DNA from 2 places in the Paenibacillus sp. 4624 genome. Region 2 is predicted to be linked to the other one. Evidence: predicted binding sites of a transcription regulator. Region 2 holds the regulator's gene; the other holds the start of a gene.
What was found. Region 2 encodes CtsR, which represses protease genes until heat stress. Its sites were predicted from a motif close to ATGGTCAATAAAGGTCAAACA; they were not measured.
Positions count from the first base shown of each region.

Region 1 (9,338 bases), on a different contig from region 2:
TCAATTCGATATCACGTACACTTTTTTTGTTCATCTCTATTTCCTCCGCACCCATGTATTTGGTGAACCTTTCAAGAGCTAAATCCCTTGTCAGTCCTGGTGTTCATGAGAAATTAACTAAATATCCATATATAAAGAGCGGAAACAATAACAATCTGTTTCCGCTCTATGTTATTACAGATATTACTTGATCATTTTTGCAAAGTGCTCCAATGTGCGAACCAATTGAGCTGTGTAGGACATTTCGTTGTCATACCAAGCTACAGTTTTAACCAGTTGTTGGTCGCCAACAGTCAGAACTTTAGTTTGAGTTGCATCAAACAGGGAGCCGAAAGTGATTCCTTGGATATCGGAAGATACGATTTCGTCTTCAGTGTATCCGAAAGTTTGTGGATCGGAAGCTTCTTTCATAACTGCGTTAACTTCTTCAGCAGTAACTTTTTTGCCCAGAACAGTTACAAGCTCAGTCAGGGAACCAGTAGCTACTGGTACACGTTGAGCTGCACCATCCAATTTGCCTTGCAGTTCAGGGATAACCAGACCGATTGCTTTAGCAGCACCAGTTGTGTTAGGGATGATGTTTTCAGCTGCTGCGCGAGCACGACGGAAGTCACCTTTAGGGTGTGGAGCATCCAATGTGTTTTGGTCGCCAGTGTAAGCGTGAATTGTAGTCATCAAACCTTGAACGATTCCGAATTTGTCTTGCAGTGTTTTTGCCATAGGTGCCAGGCAGTTTGTTGTGCAAGATGCGCCGGAGATTACAGTTTCAGTACCGTCGAGAATTTCATGGTTTACGTTGTAAACGATGGTTTTCATGTCGCCAGTAGCTGGTGCGGAGATAACAACTTTCTTAGCTCCACCTTTCAAGTGTTTCTCAGCTGCTTCTTTCGTTGTGAAGAAACCAGTACATTCCAGAACGATGTCTACACCCAGGTCTCCCCAAGGCAGTTCTTCAGGGTTACGGTTAGCAAGTACTTTAACTTCTTTGCCGTTTACTTTGAAGAAACCATCATGTACTTCAACATCGCCATCGAAGCGACCTTGAGTTGTATCATATTTGAGCAAATGAGCCAGCATTTTAGCGTCAGTCAAGTCGTTGATTGCTACAACTTCAATGCCCTCTACATTTTGAATACGGCGGAATGCCAAACGACCGATACGTCCAAAACCGTTAATACCTACTTTAATCATGAGTAAGTTCCTCCCAAGTTTTGATTAGTTTTTTATGAAACTATATATTCAAGACAGACGGTGAAGTCCGTCAAGACAACAAGAGTTATGTTCAAAAATAAAACCATTTCATCTCTGGTAACGATGTTATTCCATTTCTGCAACGATGACTTCGGCCGCAGCCTCATCAATAATCAGAATATCCTCCTGCCCGAACCGCAGTACGGAATGGATGGCCGCTGCTTTGCTCTTACCACCTGCAATACCGATAACTACATCCGTGCGTTCAATATCCTGAAGTCGCATACCCAGTGTAAGCATGGTATGTACCACCTCACCCTGACCATTGAAGTAATACCCGAAGGACTCTGATACCGCTCCCTGCTCCTGAAGTTCATCGATGATCTCCGGTGCAAGCTTGCGTCTCTTCGCCATCTCCACAGCATCACCAATGCCATGAATGACGATGCGTGATTGCCTGATCAGCTGTAAAATCTCTTGAACACCCGGGTCCTGGATCAGCGATTCATAGGCATGGTCACTAAGCAAATCCGGTACATGCAGGAGTTTGTACTGAGCCCCTGTCCGTTTTGCCATTGTAGATGCAATCGTATTCGCCTGAATTTCCAGGCTCTCTCCCAATCCGCCGCGTGCCGGTACAAACCAGACACCCTTCATCGAAGTTGGTGGTGTGAGTTGCTCTGCGACTTCGGCCGTTGTTGATCCGCCTGTTACAGCGACAACGTCGTTGTCATTCATGATACTGCTGAGAGCCTTCGCTCCAGCTCTTCCAAGTTCCCTTTTGGCGTAAGGAGATACATCCGAATCGCCGGGAACTACAACTACCTTTTGCAGACCGTAGGCTTGCTTGATTCGTTCTTCCAGCTCGGATAATCCAAACAGCTCTTTCGCGACAGGCTCTAACTGCTGCAGCAGATTGTAACCCGCCTCGCTGATCTTCATCCCTGCACTGTCAATTTCGATAAGTCCCTGAGCCTTTAACAGATCGGTCTCAGCTCTCAGAACCCGCTCGGTCATCTGCATGGAATTGGCTAACGTTCTCCGTCCAATCACATCCGATAACATGATCTGGTGCAGAATCGTATAGCGTTTCTTCAAGACATCCATGAGATCGGGCAGAAGCTGCTTTTGCACTTCCAAGATCGTTCGCATGCTTTCCACTCCCGCAAGCTTTATGTTCCAAGCTTTCTGCATGGCCTTAAAATGTCCCGGGTTAACTTTTTAAGTCCCACGTTTATTCTACCTAAAACTGACGCGAGATGCAAGTGTTTCGATTGCTTATTTCGACAGGTTTACGGGCGTTTGTACGCGCCTATTTTCACAACCTCTATACGTTAAGATACGAAGGTGAGGATCTCACACCATATATAGAAGAAATCCGCAAATAGTATCTATATCTTGCTGTGTTTCATTTTCAGATGGCATGTCCAAAACTTCTTATAGCATGTACTGAAATACAAGCTTTATCCATTCTTCTTCATCATGATCATTTCCGAAGCAATTCAAACCACCTTGCGGAAAGCTCGAACCATTCATGGAAGGCAACGTGAATCCATCAGCCCTAAGCCACATGGGTACCATGTTGTCCCAAAGCAACTGCTTGCAATTCACCAGTGCATAAGCTATAATCATTATTGCTGTCACATAATATGCGCCCGTGGTCCAATGGATATGACGTAGGCCTCCGAAGCCTGAGATCCAAGTTCGATTCTTGGCGGGCGCGCCATTTCATTTTTAACAGTTCATAATGCATTTAACCAACGAAACCGGAAAGGTTTCTTTTTTTTCAAACTTAGTTTGACTTTCTTTGACTTTTTGTTTGAGATTGTTTATGATGTGGTTAATACGGTAACAGTTTAAGTATAAACACCCATTTAACATTTACATTTCCGAGGAGGTTTTTCACGTGAGTTATATTCCAATGGTCGTTGAACAGAGCAACCGGGGTGAACGCGCCTATGATATTTATTCCAGATTGCTGAAGGATCGTATCATTTTCCTTGGCAGCGACGTGAATGACGTTGTCGCGAATGCCATCATGGCACAGATGTTGTTCCTGGCAGCGGAAGATCCGGAGAAAGACATTCACCTATACATCAACAGCCCAGGCGGATCTATCACAGCGGGTATGGCGATCTACGATACAATGCAATTCATCAAACCGGATGTATCTACCATCTGTGTAGGTATGGCGGCTTCTATGGGTGCATTCTTGCTGAATGCCGGCGCTAAAGGTAAACGTTTTGCGTTGCCGAACAGTGAAATCATGATTCACCAACCACTTGGTGGTGCACAAGGTCAAGCGTCGGACATCGAAATCCGCGCACGCCGCATTCTGAAAATGCGTGACACGCTGAACCGCATCATCTCCGAGCGCACAGGTCAACCCCTGGAGCGTATCGAAAAAGATACAGATCGTGACTACTTCATGAGTGCTGCTGAAGCAGCCGATTACGGTATCATCGATAAAGTAATCCAAAACGTAGGTTCCCAAGGCATCTAAGCTTTAGTTGCCTGGAGACAACGAGAATAAGCACAGGGCAGGCATCACCTGAATATAGGTGAGCACGCCCTGCGCTTTTTATTTGCAAACAGGCAATATCACCACTGGGTAGTGGGGTGTATTGCCTGCATAAACCAGAAGCCCCCGTCATCTTTGCTTTGACGGAGGCTTCTGGTTTATTATTTTTCACGAATGAACGGTATAAGTGCTCTTGACTTTAATTTTGTTGATTTCATCTAGCTTAAGACAACTTACTTCTCAGAAGCTACGTTGCTGAATGGTGCACTACCTTTAGGCAAAATATCCTTGTATGCGAACTTGAATTCAGGGAAGCCCTCCGCATACGCTGTGTACTCATACAACTGGAAGAATACTACTGCACCTGCTCGCGTCACGTAGAAATCCTGATCTTTGTTCAGGCCTTTGTAGCCGCTCAGGTATCCCGTGTTCGCTTTCAGCTGCTCTCCAACCTTTTTGCTGATTGTTTCGCGCATGGATTTGCTGTTTGCAAGCACATCATCCAATGTTAGCTCTTTACCTGTATCCAGTGCGAACGTGTGACCTGTACGGTAAGTCATACCGTGGGCACCTGCATAGTCCTCATAACGTTGAGTGATCAGACCCAGTACGCCGTTCTCATTGTAAGTCACTACATACGAAGCTTCGAACGCATAAGGGCGTTTTGCCGTTGCTCCACCGAATTCAGACGTTTGTTTTTTGAAAGCAGCAACAGCCGTGTCCACTTCATCTTTGAGCACTTTGTTAATCGCGGCTTCTGCCTCTTTGCTCGCTAGTCCGCTCACTTGAGGATACTGCACATCCACCTCAGCATTTTTAACGGTCACGTTCGCTTTTGTCGATTTCACCTGTACGTTATTTTGTTTTACTTTACTCAGGGTTAGTGTTTTGGTTTTAGCATCCCAGCTACCCTGTACACCCAAATAATCTCTCATTGCGGAGAACGGAATATACAAACGGCCCTGGATCAATTTGGCTTCCACCTGAGGATAAAAACCATTAATATACACGTTTGGCTGTCCATCCATCAAACTAACGGTCATCGCATTGCTCGCTGCTGTTACGGTATACGACTTCGTTTTTGCATCATATTTCAATGTACCGCCCGCTACATCCTTGACCGCTGTCAGCGACACCCATGTAGATCCACCTTGAAGCAGCCCTTTTTGCGTTAGCGTTTTACCGCCTGCTTTTAACGTGACTTCAGCCGGTGCAGTTACTTTGGAAGATACGGATGCAGCTTGAACCGATTGATCCATCCACGCTGTGCTCCCCCCCATAATTACACCTGCTGCCAATAGTGCACTCGTCCACTTTTTCCATGTTTTCATCTATAAAACTCCTCTCTAAAATTCCATCAGGTTTATCGCGTATGTAAATATATATTAGATTTCATAGGGCCATACGCTTGCCTCTTTATTATAATTAACCCTTTTTCGGAAAGGTTTACAGCTCCAGTTACAATGTTGATGAAAATCGTACGATTTTAATCGCAGAAAATGAACGTTTTGTCACGAACAATGCTACAAAAACGACATGATTCGATTATCTCTTAGACAGGTAACACAACTATTTTCTGGCCCTTGCTTCCTCAAAGCCGGTTTGTGCAACAAAAAAACACTGCCTGATAAGACAGTGTTTTGTCATAATTTTAGATTCTTAATATTTAATCATTTTAGCTCACAATCAAGCAAGAATCCCTACTTCATTTCATATGTGATATTCAGAACGGTGCTCACTTTAACCTGACCAGCTTCGATCTGAGTACCTGCATCTGATTCACTCTTCGCTTGGGACATGAGCGACTCGGATGCATAGAACACAGGCACATTCGCATCTGGTTGACTTACCGAAAGAACCGTACCCAGCTGACGTTTAACCGCTTTAGCGATCGCTCCTGCTTTCACATCTGCATTAGCTACTGCCTTAGCAATCACATCAGATTCGTATTTCTCCGGATTCTCTACCGTAAAGCGTACATTTTCAATATTATTGGCTCCCGCCTGGGATGCGGCATCCAGCAGTTCACCAATCTTCTCCATATCACGATATGTTACTGTCAACGTGTGATGTGCTGTGTAACCTTTAATTTTCTGACCATCTTTTTCACTGTACGTGTAGTTTGGCTGCACGTAGAATTGACTGGTTTGAATATCATCTGCACTGATCTTCCATGTGTTTTTCAGCAGATTAGTAACCTTTTGAATCTTGGCTGCATTTGCCTTCTGAGCCGATGCCGCAGTATCAGCAGTACTGTTTACACCGATGGACAGATAGGCGATATCCGGCTTCACCTGAATCTCACCTTTACCTACGACATTGATTACATTTTGCTGTACGCCCTGAACTTCGGCAGCATAGGCATAGTTTCCTGGAGCAACATAAGCTGTTCCTCCGACCAGCAACGAACTTGCCACCAGCACTGCACCAAACGGTTTCATCCATTGTTTACCCATTACGAATAACCTCCTCATATGTTAACTTCTCAAACTTGAAGCGATTTGATACCTTAACAGACGGGACAAATTCCATAATGTTGCACTTGACGGCTCCGTTTATATGCAAATTTATATAAAATGCAAAAAAGCCCCTTGCGGGACTTCTTCAATTATTGAATTTAGTTCATCACACTTATTGGTTCTCAAGCTCTTCCTTGCTCACCAGGCTAACTAAAGCGTTTACAGCCTGATCGGCATCCGCGCCCTCTGCACTAATATGGATTTCCGTACCTGTGCTGATTGCAAGGCTCATGATCCCCATGATACTTTTAGCATTAACTTTTTTATCGTCCTTCTCGACGAACACTTCAGATGAGTACTTATTCGCTTCCTGAACGAACAGTGCCGCAGGTCTGGCATGGAGACCCGTTTTCAAACGGACAACTACCGGGTGCTTTGTCATAGAAACTTACCCCCTATTATGAAATCTGGACATTAAATACACAATTATATTTATACAACATTATACCATTAACCCGTGCAGGACACTAGAAGAAAAAACATGGCCCTCGGACTTAGACAGAAAGCTGACGCCGAGGTATCTTCTTCACCTACAGGATTAATCTACAACGACCTGTTAAGGTCATAACAAATCTTAAACCTAATTGATTCATTTCAACCTTTAACTATAACGTTCCGCGCGCACTTTCTCAGCAAGCTCATCAATCTTCCGAAGGCGATGGTTCACGCCTGATTTGCTCACCGTACCTTTTAGCAGTTCGCCAACTTCCTTCAGATTGATATCAGGATGGGCAAGCCTTACCTCGGCTACTTCACGCAGCTTATCTGGAAGAGATTCCAGACCTACTTCCTTTTGCAGTAAACGGATATTGTCGATTTGTCTGACCGCTGCTCCAATCGTTTTGTTCAGATTGGCTGTCTCACAATTAACGATCCGATTCACCGAGTTACGCATGTCCCGCATAATTCGCACGTCTTCAAACTTGAACAAGGCCTGGTGAGCACCAATGATGCTAAGCAACTCAATGATTTTCTCGCCTTCCTTAATGTATAGGATGAATCCTTTTTTCCTTTCTATACACCGGGCATTGAGATGAAATTCATTGGCCAGATCCACCAGCGCCTGACAATGCTCTTCATACATGGACGCAATCTCCAGATGATATGAGGAGCCCTCCGGGTTATTCACTGAGCCACCTGCCAAAAACGCACCGCGAAGATATGCCCGCTTACAACAGTTCTTCTCCAGCAACCCTTCGTTAATACCAGGCGTAAACAGAAATCCTTCGGAGACGATGTGCAGCTCCTTTAGAATCTCCTGAACCATAGACGGAACACGAACAATATACACATTGTTCTTCTTCAGCCGCATTTTTTTGCGAACCAACAATTCCGTATGCACTTGAAAATGCTTTTTAAGCAGAGAGTATGCCCTTCTTGCGATCGCAGCATTCTCTGTCGAAATATCCAAGATGACTTTTTTATTCGATAGCTGCACTGCACCAAGCATACGGATGAGGGCTGAAAGTTCCGCCTGTTCGCAGCACGCTTCACTTTCAATCATCGTTAACTCTTTTTTAGTCTGTGCTGCAAATGACATGGGACTTCACCTCTTCCGTAACATCCAATTTTGAACCAGTTGGTAAATATGATGGCTGAGCTTATCGGCATCATGGCGCAGATAGGTTTTGAACAAAACCAGTGTATCTGCGACAACTTGATAACCTGAACTTTTAAGCACATTCATATCAAGAACAACCGGTTTTGCTCCTTTTTCCGCATACTTATTCTGCACTTGTAGCGGAATATCACCGTTGTTCACGATCACGTAGTCAAAGAGCTGGTGACCAATATGCTCCTGCACCGCTTTAAGGTGATCGCTCACTGTATAATTATCGGTCTCGCCTGGCTGTGTCATCACGTTACAGATAAACATCTTCACCGCATCCGTTTCAACAACAGCCTCAGCCAGCTTAGGCACAAGCAGATTAGGAAGGATACTCGTATACAGACTACCCGGACCAATCAGAATCGCATCTGCTTGACGTATAGCCTCCACGGCTTCTGGCAACGGCTCCACGTGATCCGGTTCAAGGAAGACACGTTTAATACGCCCGCCTGCCTCAGGAATTTTGGACTCGCCTGAAATAATCGATCCATCCTCCATCTCAGCGTGTAACACAACAGCTTGGCCCGCTGCCGGAAGTACCTGACCCCTAACGGCAAACACGCGGCTAAGCTCCCGCACAGCGGTCACAAAGTCGCCTGATATATCGGTCATTGCAGCCAATATCAAATTGCCTAGGCTGTGGCCTGCAAGCCCCGCGCCTGTGTTGAAACGATATTTTAACATGTCCGAAAGCAGTGGTTCAACATCTGCCAGCGCGGTGAGCACGTTACGAATGTCGCCTGGAGGCGGCATTTGTAACTCACTGCGCAAGATCCCTGAACTTCCACCGTCATCAGCAACCGTAACAATTGCCGTGATATCCATCGGTTTTTCTTTTAAACCGCGTAACATCACGGATAATCCGGTTCCACCGCCCATAACAACGATTCTCGGACGTTCTCTCCGTGGTCCGGCCTCTTTCATCCCTTCACCCTCTTCAATGACGGTCCCGGTCAGCGTCGCGATGGCTTACGGTAACAGCTTCAGTCTCACTGCTTCCCAGCATTTTGCCCAAATATTCCGATATTGCTACCGAACGATGCTTGCCTCCGGTACAGCCGATTCCAATAATAACCTGGCTTTTGCCTTCCTTCCGGTATTGCGGAATCAGAAAATGCAGCATATCCAGCAGCTTGGTCAGAAACGCTTGCGTTTCAGGCCATTTCATAACATATTCGTACACTTCACTATTTTGTCCTGTATTCGGACGCAAATGATCAATATAATGTGGATTTGGTAAAAAACGAACATCAAATACGAGATCCGCATCAATCGGAATACCGTATTTAAATCCGAAGGACGTTATATTCACAGACAACATCTGGCTCTCCAAATGAGAGAAACGCGAGATAATGCGCTCCTTCAATTGAGCAGGCTTCATGGTGCTGGTATTGAGCACCTGAGTTGCTGAATTTTTAAGCTCCTCCAGCATCTTGCGCTCCAGCTTAATGCCATCCAGCGGCATACCTTCTGGTGCTAACGGATGTCTGCGTCTGCT
Region 1 is NZ_JBNDJR010000012.1:182,237-191,574, forward strand. Features, by position in the region: gene ABIE27_RS24995 (phosphoglycerate kinase) at 1-34, opposite strand, end outside; gene gap (type I glyceraldehyde-3-phosphate dehydrogenase) at 184-1,191, opposite strand; gene ABIE27_RS25005 (sugar-binding transcriptional regulator) at 1,318-2,343, opposite strand; tRNA gene ABIE27_RS25010 (tRNA-Arg) at 2,843-2,917, shown strand; gene clpP (ATP-dependent Clp endopeptidase proteolytic subunit ClpP) at 3,098-3,694, shown strand; gene ABIE27_RS25020 (stalk domain-containing protein) at 3,946-5,043, opposite strand; gene ABIE27_RS25025 (SIMPL domain-containing protein) at 5,413-6,168, opposite strand; gene ABIE27_RS25030 (HPr family phosphocarrier protein) at 6,344-6,613, opposite strand; gene whiA (DNA-binding protein WhiA) at 6,833-7,771, opposite strand; gene ABIE27_RS25040 (gluconeogenesis factor YvcK family protein) at 7,778-8,764, opposite strand; gene rapZ (RNase adapter RapZ) at 8,778-9,338, opposite strand, start outside.
Region 1: a site for CtsR is predicted at 2,986-3,006, ahead of clpP (ATP-dependent Clp endopeptidase proteolytic subunit ClpP). Genes of this name have one in related genera too.

Region 2 (9,338 bases):
CACGATCAAACGTGGAAATGCTGAGCTTGTCGAATTGAAGCAGGTGTATGATGCTTATGCATCGCGCTATAATGGGACTATGAATCGTGATGATACGTGGTGGGAACATTCAGTTTATGTCAAAAAAGGTAGCCAGCGAGCTGTTTACTATGATGAAGCAGGAGCACCGCAAGGTTATATATTCTACGAAGTCAAGGAAAGTAAATTCACCATTGGAGAAATGATTCATCTGAATGAAGAAGCGAGACAAGGGCTGTGGACGTTCATTGCCAATCACGATTCCATGATTGATGAAGTAACTTTACAAGCACCTGCAAGTGACTTGCTTTCATTTCAACTGGACAATCCACGAATTGGGCAAGAGGTAGTGCCTTACTTTATGGCAAGAATTGTGAGCGTGGAGCAGTTTATTTCGCAGTACCCTTTTGCAAGTCAGGACTCACCCTTACAGATTTGGCTTGAAGTTGAAGATTCACACGCTCCATGGAACGAAGGCGTATGGGAATTAAACGTGGCTATGAACGGAACCGCTTCAATATGGAAAAAGGCTAAATCCGATGATGAGGGTTCGCTGAATCAGCCGATTCGTCTTAGTATTCAATCCCTCTCAGCCGTGTTAATGGGTTATCGCAGACCGGCAGAGTTGGCACAGATCGGTAGAATGGAAGGGCCGGTGAGCGCAATCCAAGCGCTGGAAAAGGCAGTTCCGGAGCGTGAAACCTACTTGCTTGATTTCTTTTGAGCAACAGTCCATATCGAAAACGACTTCATTCGAACAGATACGAAGCGTAATTGGAAGCAATCAGAACTTCTCCCGATGTCCGGGAGAGGTTTTTTTGTGTCAGGCGAATATTTCGTGTAAAATCGTAAAAAATGAATAGTGCCCCCACTTGGCAAAACAGTAAAATATGCTATAATGTATATAAAGTCAAAGAAAGTCAAAGTCAACTCAAGGTTAAATCCGCATGATTCTAATTTTGAATATGTGCTATTTATTTTTACCTGCGATATGATTTTAAGCTTTCTTACTGCTCTCTGATGAAAAGGACCGTAAGTTGGAACATGTCATTGGAAGATCAAGGGGATATTCAAGGACCTTCGTGCTTCCTTTGTTCCCCTGTTTAACACTTAAGATAGCAAGATTCGCTGTTTCTCTGAGTGGTTAAATGGGTGGAGAAGGTGTACTCTGTGGGGGCGTGTGGTCCTTATTGACTTAACGTTTCAGACAGTGGAGGATGATTGGATGCGTAATATCTCTGATATTATTGAACGATATCTGAAGGGTATTTTGCATGAAAGTCCCGAAGGAATGATTGAAATTCAGCGTAATGATCTGGCAGATCAGTTTTCATGTGTACCTTCCCAGATCAATTATGTCATCAGCACTCGTTTCACTCTTGAAAAAGGGTATCTCGTCGAGAGTAAACGTGGGGGTGGTGGGTATGTTCGTATACAACGCATTGAATTACCTGCCCAATCCGCCCTGCACAACCATCTGCATCACAGTATTGGTGACGAGATTGGACAGACTGCTGCGGAAGGCTTGATTTATCAACTGGAAGAAGCGCGTTTCTTAAGTAAGCGGGAAGCCGGGTTGATGCGTGCGGCTGTGTCGAGAGAGGTTCTTATGGTCAAACTTCCTTACCGGGATCAAATTCGTGCCAGAATGTTGAAGGCAATGCTAATATCTTTGCTCGGTAAATGAAAACTATCGGGATCAAAGGAGGTACATCTATATGCTGTGCCAAGAATGTAATAAACGTCCGGCTACACTTCATTTCACTAAAATTGTAAATGGAGAGAAGACGGAATTCCATATTTGTGAATCATGCGCCCGTGAGAAGGGGGAGATGATTCCTGGAACAGCAGGAGGATTTTCCATTCACAACCTGCTATCAGGAATACTTGATTTTGATCCGGCAGGCAAAAGTTCAGGTGCTGCTCCTGCTAAAACGCTACAATGTGAAGAATGTGGCATGACGTATGCCCAGTTCAGCAAAGTTGGCCGTTTTGGCTGTAGCTCCTGTTATAAATACTTTGACAGCCGTCTGGACCCTTTGTTCAAGCGAGTGCATGGTAGTACATCGCATGTAGGTAAAGTTCCTGCCAGAGCAGGCGGGCGTATTAAGGTGAAACGGCAAATTGCCGATCTGAAGCAAAATCTGCAGCAGAGCATTGCTCAAGAAGAGTTCGAAGAGGCCGCTCAGATTCGTGACCAGATTCGGGAACTTGAAAAAGAAATAGCTCAAGAGTAAAGTTTGTCATAAGTAGGAGGGAAGCATGATGCCTAATCTGCGTTTTACAGAGAAGGCGCTCAGTGACTGGATGCGCAGTGAAGCTGCCGATTCAGAGATCGTGATCAGCAGCCGTGTCCGGATTGCGCGTAACCTTCAGCATATCCCGTTTCCAATGCTGGCTTCGGATGAGCAATCGGAAGAGGTGCTGAATAAGCTGAGCGAAGTACTTCAGTACGATGACGTACACGCCTTTGGTGATTTTACTACACTCGATCTGATCGATATTGACGAACTCGACAAGCGTGTGCTGGTGGAAAAACATCTGATTAGTCCGAGTCTGGCGAATGAATCGACCAACGGAGCCGTGATCCTTAGTGAGGATGAATCAGTAAGCATTATGATTAATGAGGAGGATCATCTGCGTATCCAGTGCCTCTATCCGGGGTTCCAAGTGAAAGAAGCTTGGGAGAAAGCTTCCGCTATAGATGATGCTTTTGAAGCGCACGTGGATTATGCGTTTGATGATCGAAGAGGGTATCTGACCAGTTGCCCAACGAATGTTGGGACGGGTGTCAGGGCATCTGTTATGATGCACCTTCCCGCATTGGTCATGACACAGCAGATCGGCCGTATTCTCAGTGCCGTGTCCCAAGTGGGATTAACGGTTCGAGGGATTTATGGAGAGGGTAGCGAGGCGATGGGCAACTTGTTCCAGATTTCCAATCAGATTACACTTGGACAGACGGAGCAAGAAGTGATCGATAACCTCCACGGTGTTGTTTTACAGATGATTGGTCATGAGCGTACCGCAAGAGAACGGCTCATTACCGATTCCAGACTGCGTATTACGGATCGAGTGATGCGTTCCTACGGGATTTTGTCCCATGCAGCGATTGTAGACACGAAGGAAGCGGCGCAACGTTTGTCGGATGTGCGGCTTGGCTTAGATCTTGGGTTGTTGGAAGGATTATCGATTCCAGTGATGAATGAGTTGAATGTGATGACTCAGCCAGGATTTTTACAAAAAACGTTTGGGGATATGCGTACGGATGAGCGTGACATCTACCGTGCTCAGTTAATTCGTGATACCATCAATGCAACTAAAAGTTCTGGGTAAACCTTCCTTGATCATGACTATGGGTTTCATGCCGCATCTGCGGCTTTTATATAATAAGGTTTCCATCTAGAATGAAGTTACCAATGATTTTATTCGCAGCATGGCTGCAAACAAAAGTGATATGAAGAATACGAAGGGGTATCCGATTCGAATGGAATCCCTCGTTTTATCCAAAACCATGGAGGTGCAGGAGATATGATGTTTGGAAGATTTACGGAACGGGCCCAAAAGGTGCTCGCACTCGCGCAGGAAGAAGCTGTCCGTCTCGGTCACAATAACATCGGTACGGAGCATATTTTGCTCGGCCTCATTCGTGAAGGTGAAGGCATTGCTGCCAAAGCACTGATCGGCCTGGGACTCGGATTGGAAAAAATTCAGGATGAAGTAGAAACGCTGATTGGCCGTGGCCAAGAGCAACCTACGAACATTGCATATACGCCACGTGCGAAAAAAGTAATTGAATTGTCGATGGATGAGGCCCGTAAACTCGGTCACACCTATGTTGGCACAGAACATATTCTTCTCGGATTGATCCGTGAAGGTGAAGGGGTTGCGGCACGTGTGCTCAATAACCTTGGCATCAGCTTGAACAAAGCGCGTCAGCAAGTACTGCAATTGCTTGGTAGCAGTGAAGCTGTTTCCAGCCACAACGGCACACCTGCCAATGTGAGCACACCAACACTGGACAGCCTCGCTCGTGATTTGACGGCCTATGCCAGAGAGAATAACCTTGACCCGGTTATTGGCCGTAGCAAGGAAATTGAGCGTGTTATTCAGGTATTGAGTCGTCGTACCAAAAATAACCCGGTATTGATCGGTGAACCGGGTGTAGGTAAAACAGCAATTGCTGAGGGGCTTGCCCAGAAAATTATTGCAAACGAAATTCCCGAAACATTGCGTGATAAACGTGTAATGACACTGGATATGGGTTCGGTTGTTGCTGGAACCAAATATCGCGGTGAGTTCGAGGATCGATTGAAAAAAATCATGGATGAAATTCGCCAGGCGGGCAACATTGTCCTGTTCATTGATGAGCTGCACACACTGATTGGTGCAGGTGGCGCAGAAGGCGCGATTGATGCATCGAACATTTTGAAACCAGCTCTTGCTCGGGGTGAATTGCAGTGCATCGGTGCAACAACACTGGATGAGTACCGCAAATATATCGAGAAGGATGCTGCGCTAGAGCGTCGTTTCCAACCGATTACAGTAGATCAACCATCACCGGAAGAAGCTATTCAAATTTTGCATGGTCTGCGTGATCGTTACGAAGCGCATCACCGTGTGAAAATTACGGATGAAGCGATTGTGCAAGCCGTCAAATTGTCGGATCGTTATATCACAGATCGTTTCTTGCCGGACAAAGCGATCGACTTGATCGATGAAGCAGGATCAAAAGTAAGATTGAACTCCTATACGATTCCGCCAAACCTGAAACAATTGGAGAGCCGTCTGGAAGATATCCGTAAGGAAAAAGACGCCGCGGTTCAGAGTCAAGAGTTCGAGAAGGCAGCGGCACTGCGTGATACGGAACAAAAAATTCGTGAAGAGCTCGATACAACGAAAAATCAATGGAAAGAAAAGCAAGGCCGTACCGATTCCGAAGTCACTCCAGAGGATATCGCTCAAGTCGTAGCCAACTGGACAGGAATTCCGGTGAACAAGCTGAAAGAAGAAGAGACACAACGTTTGATGACTTTGGAGTCCATTCTTCATGAACGTGTAATCGGTCAGGATGAAGCAGTTAAATCGGTCAGCCGTGCCGTTCGCCGTGCACGTGCAGGACTTAAAGATCCGAAACGTCCGATGGGTTCATTCATCTTCCTTGGTCCAACCGGTGTAGGTAAAACCGAGCTGGCTCGTGCACTCGCTGAAGCGATGTTTGGTGATGAAAATGCCGTAATCCGGATTGATATGTCCGAGTATGGTGAGAAACACTCCACGGCACGACTGGTTGGAGCGCCTCCAGGTTATGTTGGATATGAAGAAGGCGGTCAGTTGACAGAGAAAGTTCGTCGCAAACCGTACTCCGTGGTCCTGTTGGATGAAGTGGAAAAAGCTCACCCAGAAGTATTCAACATTTTGCTGCAAGTGCTTGAGGATGGTCGTCTGACGGATTCCAAAGGCCGTGTTGTTGACTTCCGTAATACACTAATCATCCTGACATCCAACGTGGGTGCAGAAGCGATCAAACGTAATTCCACTCTTGGCTTCACAGCTGTGGTGGATGCAGGAGCAGATTACGATAATATGAAGGGCAAAGTGATGGATGAGCTGAAGAAAAGCTTCCGTCCTGAGTTCTTGAACCGGATCGATGAAATCATCGTATTCCACTCTCTCGAAGAGAAACACATCGCTGAGATTGTAACTCTTATGAGCGAGGATCTACGCAAACGTCTTAATGAATACGAGGTTGATTTTGAACTCACAGATAACGCTAAAGCCTTCTTGGCGAAAGCTGGCTTTGATCCTGCTTACGGTGCACGCCCACTTCGCCGGGCAATCCAGAAGCACATTGAAGATAAATTGTCTGAAGAGTTGCTTACAGGTAATGTGACCAAAGGGGATTCCTTACTCATCGACGAAGAGAATGGTGCATTGTCTGTAACGAAAAAGGAAGCAGTAGTTCCATCCAATGAGGAGATTGAAACGAAATAAATGTGACGTATGTGGCTGAATGAATTCAGGTAGACGCATATGTAGAACTTCCCTGGCTTTGGCCGGGGAGGTTTTTTCGTATGTGCGGGTATATAAAGGGGATGTGTGAAGATTTGATTGAGATGAAGCGATGTTGATGAGGAACATGTGTAAAGTTTGCGATAATCCTTTACGAAAAATCTCAAACAATGGTAAACTTTTAGTAACCCTGTATGTCAGGGCAATGAGTAAATTTTGTCGAATAATGCAAAATGCTGCTAAAATAAAAAATCAATAGGAGTGCTGAAGTGGCCAAAGTAAAAACCAAGTTTCAATGTACGGAATGTGGCTATGAAGCCCCCAAATGGTACGGAAAATGTCCTGGCTGTCAGTCCTGGAATTCGATGATAGAGGAAACTGAAACGGTAGTCAAAACACAAGGGAGAAATTCTCCTCTGTTTGACAGTAAAGATAAACCGCTTCCTATCATAGATATAGATAGCGGTCAGGAGCCGCGTGTACAGACTGGAATTGGGGAACTGAACCGTGTATTGGGCGGCGGCATTGTGCCAGGTTCGCTAGTTCTGGTGGGGGGCGACCCGGGGATTGGAAAATCAACGTTGATGTTACAGACGTCTCATGCGCTGACTCATTCGGGGTTGCGAGTGTTATACGTGTCCGGAGAAGAATCTGTGAAACAAACAAAATTGCGCGCAGACCGCCTCGGTGCACTGTCGCCGGAATTGTATGTGCTGTGTGAAACCAATATGGAACGGGTAGAGGAAGCGGTGGATCAGATCCAGCCGCATTTTCTTGTCATCGACTCCATTCAGACAGTCTATCTGCCCGAAGTTACCAGTGCACCAGGAAGCGTAGCACAGGTAAGGGAATGTACGTCCAGGTTTATGCGGATTGCCAAAGGACGGGGCATTGCAACGGTTCTTGTAGGGCATGTTACCAAAGAAGGTGCCATTGCCGGACCGCGTATGCTGGAGCATATGGTGGACTGTGTGCTTTATTTCGAAGGAGAGCGGCATCATACGTATCGTCTCCTTCGTGCGGTGAAGAACCGTTTCGGTTCCACTAACGAGATTGGCATATTTGAAATGGGGGAAGATGGTCTTCGGGAAGTCGGTAATCCCTCCGAGTTATTTTTATCTGAACGTCCGCTTGGGGTAGCTGGGTCTACCGTTGTGGCGAGTATGGAGGGTACACGGCCATTGCTGGTGGAGTTGCAGGCCTTGATTTCCACGACACACTTCCCTTCTCCTCGGAGGATGGCAACAGGTATCGATCATCATCGGCTAAATTTGATTATAGCGGTTCTTGAAAAACGCATGGGTATGTTCCTGCAGACACAGGATGCCTATCTGAACGTAGCTGGCGGGGTAAGGCTGGATGAGCCCGCGGTCGATCTGGCTGTGGCCGTTAGTATTGCCTCCAGCTTGAGAGATGTGCCAACCAAGCCGGATGATGTCATCTTTGGCGAGATTGGCCTCACCGGTGAAGTTCGTGCCGTATCCAGGGCAGAACAACGTGTGAAAGAAGCCGCGAAGCTGGGCTTCAAACGAGTTATTTTACCAGAAAAAAGCTTAAAGGGCTGGAAACATCCTCGCGGGATACAACTGATCGGTGTGAATACCGTGGCAGATGCACTAGCGGTTGCTTTAGATTAGGGGGCATAACAAGATGAAGGATTCAAGCCAACTGGACAATATGAATGATTTGTTAAGGCTGATCGCACCAGGTACACCTTTCCGCGAAGGTCTGGAAAATGTGCTGCGCGCCAAGACGGGCGCACTGCTTGTTGTAGGATACAGCCCTGAAGTAATGGAAGTAGTGGATGGGGGATTTTCGATTAACTGTGATTTCTCCCCGAACTACCTGTATGAGCTTGCCAAAATGGACGGAGCCATTATTCTGAGTGAGGATTTGAAGCGGATTTTGTATGCCAACACACAACTGATTCCAGACTCATCCATCTCTTCCTCAGAGACGGGCATTCGTCACCGGACCGCAGAGCGAGTGGCAAAACAAACCGGTAAGCTGGTGGTTTCCATCTCACAGCGCCGGAACATTATTACCCTGTACCAGGGAACCCTTCGATATTCGCTTAAGGAAATCGGGGTTATTTTGACCAAAGCCAATCAGGCTATTCAAACGCTCGAGAAGTATAAAGCCGTCTTGAAACAATCTCTTACGAATCTGAGTGCTTCCGAATTTGAGGAACTCGTTACGATTCCCGAGGTGGTTAACGTTATTCAGCGTACTGAAATGGTGCTGCGGATCAAAACCGAGATTGAACGATACATCGATGAGCTAGGTAATGAAGGAAGGCTCATTTCGATGCAAATGGAAGAACTCGTGGGTACTACAGAGGAAGAAGCGTGGTTGCTGTATAAAGACTATGCTCGTGATGACAGTGATGACAAGATTCGTGAAATTATCTTGGGCTTAAAAAGGTTGTCGGACGATGAATTGCTTGATGCACATCATATTGTACGATTGCTTGGTTACCCTTCATCTGCGGCAACTTCTGAAGATTCGGTTGCCCCACGCGGATATCGGGTATTAAATAAGATCCCTCGTCTGCCTAATGTGATTATTCATAACCTGGTGGATCAGTTTGAGCAATTACCTCATGTCATCATGGCAACGATTGAAGAACTCGATGAAGTGGACGGTATTGGTGAGGTTCGTGCCCGTACCATCAAGGAAGGTCTCAAACGTCTGCAAGAGCAGATGTTTATTGACAGACAGATGTAGAGATCGTTTATAACGGCTTTTAATGGATGAGGTGAAACAACATGTTAACCAGATTCATTCCAAATCTTTTTACCTTAGGTAATCTGTTTCTGGGTATGCTGGCCATTTTGCTGGCGATTAACGGAAAGTACAGCTCGGCCGCGATTATGGTTATCGTTGCAATGCTGCTCGACGGTCTGGATGGACGGGTGGCAAGAGCGCTGAATGCACAAAGTGAATTCGGCAAGGAGCTTGATTCCCTATCGGATATGGTTTCGTTTGGTGCGGCGCCTGCATTGATTATTTTTATGGTGTCCTTCCAAGATTCCATGCCGATCTTTGCCTGGATCGCTACGGCCGCTTTTCCGATCTGTGGTGCGATTCGTTTGGCGAGATTTAACGTTCGTCCAGGCATTCCGGGGTATTTTACAGGCTTGCCTATTCCTGCTGCCGGTGGTGTGCTGGCAACGCTCTCCCTATTTCACAAGGATATTGGGCCCATCAGCATGATGATTGCTACGTTACTGTTGTCTTATCTGATGGTCAGCTCACTGAAATATCCCAATTTCAAAAAAGTCGGACTGCCTCGCAAGGCGATCTGG
Region 2 is NZ_JBNDJR010000021.1:685-10,022, forward strand. Features, by position in the region: gene ABIE27_RS29015 (GNAT family N-acetyltransferase) at 1-742, shown strand, start outside; gene ABIE27_RS29020 (CtsR family transcriptional regulator) at 1,244-1,705, shown strand; gene ABIE27_RS29025 (UvrB/UvrC motif-containing protein) at 1,737-2,255, shown strand; gene ABIE27_RS29030 (protein arginine kinase) at 2,284-3,354, shown strand; gene ABIE27_RS29035 (ATP-dependent Clp protease ATP-binding subunit) at 3,550-6,012, shown strand; gene radA (DNA repair protein RadA) at 6,300-7,667, shown strand; gene disA (DNA integrity scanning diadenylate cyclase DisA) at 7,681-8,757, shown strand; gene pssA (CDP-diacylglycerol--serine O-phosphatidyltransferase) at 8,799-9,338, shown strand, end outside.